DNA from 2 places in the Blautia sp. MSK.18.38 genome. Region 2 is predicted to be linked to the other one. Evidence: riboswitches for the same ligand, from Rfam matches in the RefSeq annotation. Region 2 holds a riboswitch; the other holds the start of a gene.

Region 1 (3,433 bases), on a different contig from region 2:
AAAAGTTCCACTTGATAATATTGCTAAAAGAGCGGAAAGCTATAAGCCCAAAGAACGAGTGACCTACAAAATGATAAAGGAGTACATAGAAGCTAAATACGGCTTCAAAGTACATACCGCATATATTGCAGAGGTAAAGAGAGATTTAGGCTTGCCGATGTACGATGCTCCTAATGCGGTAGAGAAATTGAAACAGCCGAGGAAGCATCCAACTCCAGAGAAGGTTGAAGCAATAAAGGATGCATTGAAGCATTTTGAAGTGATTTAATAATGATGAGCGTATCATTAAAATAGTGGTACGCTTTTCTTTAAAATATTTGGGAAGCAATATATAAGTGCTGAATATGCTTGAAAGGAGCATTCCTGTAATTCATTAAAAGCGCCAATTGAATAAAAAAGAACCTCAAGGTATGATTGAGTTGCATCTTGGCGGATGTAAACAAAACAATCAAGCACTGGAGGTTCCAAATGAATTATACACAGAATGAAAAGATTGAGCAAGTAACAGATTCAACAATGGTTGTCGGAGTTGATATAGGAAGCCAGATACATTATGCAAGAGCTTTTGATAACAGAGGACGCGAACTTACAAAACGTATTTTTCCTTTTCATAACGATCTGGAAGGGTTCAATTCTTTCAACCTTTGGGCAGAGACACTTAAGACTGAGAATAAAAAGACTGCAGTTCTGATCGGCTGCGAGCCAACAGGTCATTACTGGTTTGCGTTTGCGAAGTATGTAAATGATCATCAGAAAAGATTAGTAATGGTCAATCCATTCTCGGTTAAGAAGATCAAGGAACTTGATGATAACAGTCCAAAGAAAACAGATTCAAAAGATCCAAAAACAATCGCAAAACTAGTTGTGGATGGGAGATATTCAATCCCATACATGCCAGAAGGCATTTATGCCGAAATAAGAGACCTGGTATACAGCCGTGAGCCTATATGGATAATCTGAGGCATAAGTGTCGTGAAGAGCCGTATGCCTGAATTGGGCACGTACGGATCTGTGGGGGATATACCTAGTAATAGGTGTTTCTACCCGACAATTTAGGACTCGTCAGAGGATGGTGATCCTGGTAGACATGAGAGGTTAGTTACGAGAGGTCCTCACCCACTGCTTATTGCTTTTCGCAACCTCCACAGGGGAGTTACTTGATTCGGTTAAAATATATGTAAATTTTCCACTAAAATATTATTGACGTAAGAAAAACCACATGGTATTTTATTTTTGGAAAAAATGAAAATTATTTTAAAGGCAAACCTGTTGAAAGGCAGGGTCGCAAAGCCAGAAGGGACTAAAGTCAGAAAGTTTGACCATGTCAGCCGGTTGCCACTGTTTCCATATCATCATAATATATGGAAAAGATGTTTGAACAGAAGAGATTCCGATACCTTTTATACTATATAGATGTGTGATTTTAAAGAATATAGTAGGGACACTGGCAGATTTTGGCAGATGTCCTTTTTGTATGCAAAAATGGGTAACGAAACTAGCAGGGACAGGTTTTCTGTATACAGATAAAAGCAGGATGAAGAAGGCATAAGACGGAGAGAGGACTTTTATAAAATGAAAAATTATGAAGACAAAATATATTCCTTAGGTGAGACTGTAACGGGGCAGACACAGGCCATGTCACAGGCCGTACAGAAAACACTGGAAAATAATGGCGGGGTAGGTATAATGACAGGATCTTATGACCAAAACCTGTCTATTTTGTCTGTGGATAATCTGCTGTTGCATAGTACAGGATATACATTCGATACTTTCATGGAACAGACAAAAGGCTCATTGAGAAATTTCTTTTATGACGAGGAAGATATACTGGAGCGAGACCGTTTTTTGCAGCTTCACGGAACAGGGGAAGCACAGATCCTTGCAGCAGACGGTACAGTGAATAATGTACGGCTTTGTAAAGAGGATGCGACAGATGAGGCGGGCAGACAGATCTGGGTTATGTCCGTACAGGTCAACTGGGATCATATAAATTTGGCACTGCTCAATGAGGCTATCTGTTCCGGCTTCTGGTATTTTGACTGTGACGAAAACAGTGAGATTGTGAATGCAAACTGGAGTCATGAATTTCGAAAAATGCTTGGTTATCATGACACCCTGGACTTTCCGAATAAACTGGAATCCTGGTCAGATCTTCTGCATCCACAGGATAAAGAAAGAGTAATGGTGCAGCTTCAGGCGGCAATTAAGGATAAGACGAACCAGATAAAATACCAGGTAGAGTATCGTATGAGAATGAAGGATAATCAATACCAGTGGTTTCGGGCATCGGCAGAAGTAATACGCCGTCTGGATGGTTCTGCCAGCAGGATTGCCGGGATTTTTATTAACATTGATGGGGAGAAAAAAGAAATCATGCAGGCACAAAAATCTGCTGCTTTCCACCGGGCTTTTACGAAAGCAGATTTGTGCGAGTATTATGTGAATCTGGAAGCGAATACTTTTGATACCTTTAAGGTTGAACCGTCCCTGATGACCGTCTTTGAACAGAGTCATACGTGGGATGAATTGATCCGGCATTTTGTGGATTCCTATGTTGTGGAGACAGATAAGAAGGCGGTATCCTCTTTTTACGACCGTGGTTATATTGCAGAAAGGCTGAAGGGGCTGGAAACCGAATTGGCTTTAGAGTGCCGTATCACTCTGAATGGAGAAGAACGATGGGTCCGCAATGTGGTCATACGTGGCGAAATAGAGGATTCAGAATATGCCATGATCTTTCTACGTGATATCACAGAGACAAAGGTAGAGAGCGCACGGCATCTGCAGATGGCAGCAGATAATGCTTCCATGGAGCAGCTGATCCAGAGCATAGTGCGTCTGGTTGACCGCTTTGTTGTCTGTGATCTGGAAAATGACAGATATGAATTCTACAATCTGAATGGACAGATGATATATAAACCTCTGGGATTTTATCATGATTTTCAGATGCAGGTTCTTGAAAAATATAAGACACTGGAACCATTGGAAGTTATAGATATCCTGATAGCCCCGGATAATATTCGGAAAAAACTGAAAAGTGAAAATGATATTTATAAGTTTGAGTATTGCAGCCTGGATGAAAAGACTTATAAAATCGCTTCTTATATTCCCTTGGAATGGAAGAATGGAAAGCTGGAAAAGGTATTGCTGGCATCCATGGATGTGACACAGGAGAAGAAAGCAGAGATTGAATCCCGTCAGGCACTGAAAGAGGCTTACCGGTCCGCAGAAAATGCAAATCGTGCGAAAACAGAATTCCTTTCCAATATGTCCCATGATATCCGGACACCAATGAATGCGATTGTGGGTCTGACAGCAATCGCAGGAGCAAATGTTGAGAGCCAGGACAGAGTCATTGAATGCCTCGGCAAGATCACAGAATCAAGCCGCCATCTGCTGGGGCTGATCAATGAAGTATTGGATATGGCACGCA
Region 2 (3,433 bases):
CGTGCTTGTAAATCATATGAAGATTACCTCAAGGAAGAAGCAAATAATCAAGATGATGGATACGAAGAAGGAGAAGAAAACGAATGATATGTAAAGAATGTAAATATATGAAATGTTACGCTGTTAATAAGAGAATATATTATTGTGACCATGAGGATAGGTCAGATGATATGGGGAAGCTGGGTGAAGATACTTTACCAGATATAACTCCTGACTGGTGTCCAATGACTGACAGGACAACTACTGCTGCTGAAAATAATATTACAGATGGGAAAGGGTTAGAGAAATAATGGAATTAAAAAATACAGAAATGAAGATGCAGTATATTCTTGATGAAAATAAAAATCTGGCAGAGATACCACCAACAGATATGCTACCTGTAGAGCATCCGATTAAATGTAAATTAATCAGTGCATTTGAAGTATTTGTAAGAGTACCGCAGACAGAAAACTATTGGATTTCTAATTACGGAAGAGGTGTAAATAACCATAGAAACCCAAATAAGAACAAATTCTATGAGCATAAGCAAGGAAAATGCCATTATACTGTTTATGAAGTGTGGCGAACACCAGAAAAAATCAGAGGGAACCTAACAGGCAAAATCATAGTTGAAACCACTAAGAGAGAAACCAGTCCAGAAGAGTTAGTAGCAAAATGCTTTCTGAAACAATATAGAGGCAGATTCAAAGTGTGGCATAAGAACGGTGACTTTGCGGATAACTGGTATAAGAATCTGATCTATGTTTCTGATAAGGATTTTAGAAATCTGAAAGCAGGTAAGATTACATGGCAGGAATTAGGATATGAGCAGGAATACATTGAGTATATCAATAATGCTAAAAGTCAAGCTATGGCTGCATACGGTGCTATTTTCAGTCGATGTAAAGGAGAAGATAACAGTAGCAGTGCACACAAATGTTATGATGATGCTGAAATGTGTCAGGAATGGCAAGATAATCCACAACTATTTATCAAGCAATATCTAGAGTTATATTATGAAGTACCAGGAGAATCAATGGCTGTAGACAAGGATTTATTTGGTAATGGCAGTAAGGTGTATTCTCCAGAGACAATTTGTATTCTGCCACAAGGATTAAATACATTGCTTGCTAACAGCAAAAAGCATTATAAGGATGGAGAAACAGCAGATAATGTACTTCCTCTTGGTGTAAGATATAATGGTAAAGTCAATAAATATTACGGACAGATTACTTATTTTGGCACAGAAGATATAATTGATTTACCATATCGGAACACAATAGATGAAGCTTTTGCAGATTATAAGAAGTTTAAAGAATGTGATATTGCGATCACGGTGTCAAAATACAGAGATAAGATACCAGAATACATATATGAAAAACTGCTTACGGTGCGAGTAGAGCCGTATTGAGATAATTATAGGCATATCAGGGAGTATAATCCTTGTTATGCCTATTTTTTTACGTTTTCATAGCGAAAAAAGAGAGTTTATGTCGTATAGAGTATAAGGATTATAATGGCTGATCGTCATCTGATGGGACATACACACAAATATCCTGTATCTGACAATTAAGGATACGGCATAAATCATTAACAGTACGCATAGAGACGTCTTTATTGTGTTTTAGCCGGTGCATGGTACTATGTGACAGGTGATGTTTATTTGTCAGTGTATACCAATTTTCATTTGAATTTTTGAGCGTTTCCCAGAAGGGAGAGTAATCAATCATTAGTTATCCTTCTTTTTTCTTGATAGAATAACCATAAAATATCTTTTTACTCTTGAATATCTTCGCAATGACGAATATAATGGAGCATATAAGAAATTGTGAAAAAAGTGTGAAATAGAATACGGCAAACCCAGAGAAATTTGGCGGCGCAAAACTATAGGGTCTAAGCAAATGTATGACAGCCAGTTGCAATTTGGATGATTAAGGCATTGCTTTATGATGGAGCAGTGTCTTTTTTATATATTTTATATTAGGGGGATTTATATGCTTTTAACTACAGGATACAATTTTGAAGGGTATGATATTGTTAAATATTTAGATGTATTATCAGCTTCGGTTGTTCTTGGTACTGGAATGTTTAGTTCTGCTAATGTATCTATTGCAGATTTTTTCGGGACAAGAAGTGATTCATATGAACGTAAGCTTCAGGATGCAAAAAATGCTGCTATAGAAGAATTGAAAAAACAGACTGCTTCAAGAGGCGGTAATGCAATTATAGGAATTGATATTGATTATACGACATTTAGCTCAGATATTATAGGAGTCATTGCAAATGGAACAGCAGTAAAAATAAAGGAAAGTGAAGAAAAAACAAATTATATATCATATGTGATTCCCTCAATGGTAAGAAATGAAATGCTACCGTTAAATGTTTATAGTATTAATTTAAAATACAATCCAGTCGAGGAGGTTACTTTAGGTGCAATTAATATAAAAAAATATAGAGAAGATTGTGATGTAACCGCAATTATGGCAGATATATATTTTGAGAATATTTTTAAAGAAATCAGATCTGTAAATGATGCGATTTTTGGTTTTCATGGAAAAGAAGATTGGATTACATCAGAAACCATGAAAATATCGTTAGCGGAATATCGAGTTGATTTAATTTGTAAAGCTAATGTTGTTGTCAAGAAAATGATTATTAACGGAAAGCTGACAGAAGTTGATACAAATAATTCAATTCAAGTCCCAGATGTTGACTTAGATGAAATAGAACAAATTCGTGAAATGCACGGAGAAGATGCAGTCACAAAGTTTTCTATTATAGAAAATAAATGGGTTTGTTATTGTGGAGCAACGAATAAAGAAGAGTCTGAACAGTGTTGTAGATGCGGGAGAAAAATGAATGCTGTTCAAAAGGCACTTGCGAAAAATAACGGGGAAATAAATCCCGATGTAACTGTATTAATGAGTAGATTACAAGAATGTAAAAATGCAAGTGAAATTAGGGGATATTTGATACAATTACAGGATGTGGAATATTTAGAGGTAATTAATATTCTGGAAGATGTAGTAAAAGCAGAAAGACTTTATGGTAATATGAAAGAAGAGGCACTGAAAAAAGTATTGGTAGCATTATCATAAATTGAGATGCTGTTAAAAAATAAATGATAATGATATAAAAAAGGGGTTATATGAATTACGTTAAGGAAGAGGATAACTGGATATTTGCTGAATGTCCAGAATGTAATATGATAATGAAGTTCAGGAAGAATGAACTAAATTTAGATAAAGTTCAAAAAATATATAGACTGCAAGAACCAGTTGAATGTTTTTGCGGTGAAATGAGTGGCGTTATTACAGATGTGCCAGTAACAGAAGAAAATAAAACAGTTGTATATGCTGCTCCTGCACCATCATATACTGCTCCTACAAAGAATGTTCCGCATTGTCCTACTTGTGGATCTGCTAATATTACCAAAATATCCTTAGGTGCTAAG

The links. A riboswitch is a leader RNA that binds a small molecule or an ion and turns the genes downstream of it on or off. The one in region 2 is predicted to bind cyclic di-GMP.
Region 1: another riboswitch for cyclic di-GMP. It lies ahead of NE638_RS10015 (hybrid sensor histidine kinase/response regulator); the one in region 2 lies ahead of NE638_RS14570 (YbjQ family protein).

What each region holds. Positions count from the first base shown of each region.
Region 1 is NZ_JANFYP010000014.1:16,940-20,372, reverse strand. It holds partial or broken gene NE638_RS10025 (23S rRNA (uracil-5-)-methyltransferase RumA) at 1-268, shown strand, start outside; gene NE638_RS10020 (IS110 family transposase) at 469-960, shown strand; cyclic di-GMP riboswitch class I at 1,250-1,340, shown strand; gene NE638_RS10015 (hybrid sensor histidine kinase/response regulator) at 1,573-3,433, shown strand, end outside.
Region 2 is NZ_JANFYP010000026.1:40,516-43,948, forward strand. It holds gene NE638_RS14550 (HU family DNA-binding protein) at 1-87, shown strand, start outside; gene NE638_RS14555 (hypothetical protein) at 84-290, shown strand; gene NE638_RS14560 (hypothetical protein) at 290-1,390, shown strand; gene NE638_RS18300 (helix-turn-helix domain-containing protein) at 1,491-1,709, opposite strand; cyclic di-GMP riboswitch class I at 1,823-1,903, shown strand; gene NE638_RS14570 (YbjQ family protein) at 1,974-3,077, shown strand; gene NE638_RS14575 (hypothetical protein) at 3,128-3,433, shown strand, end outside.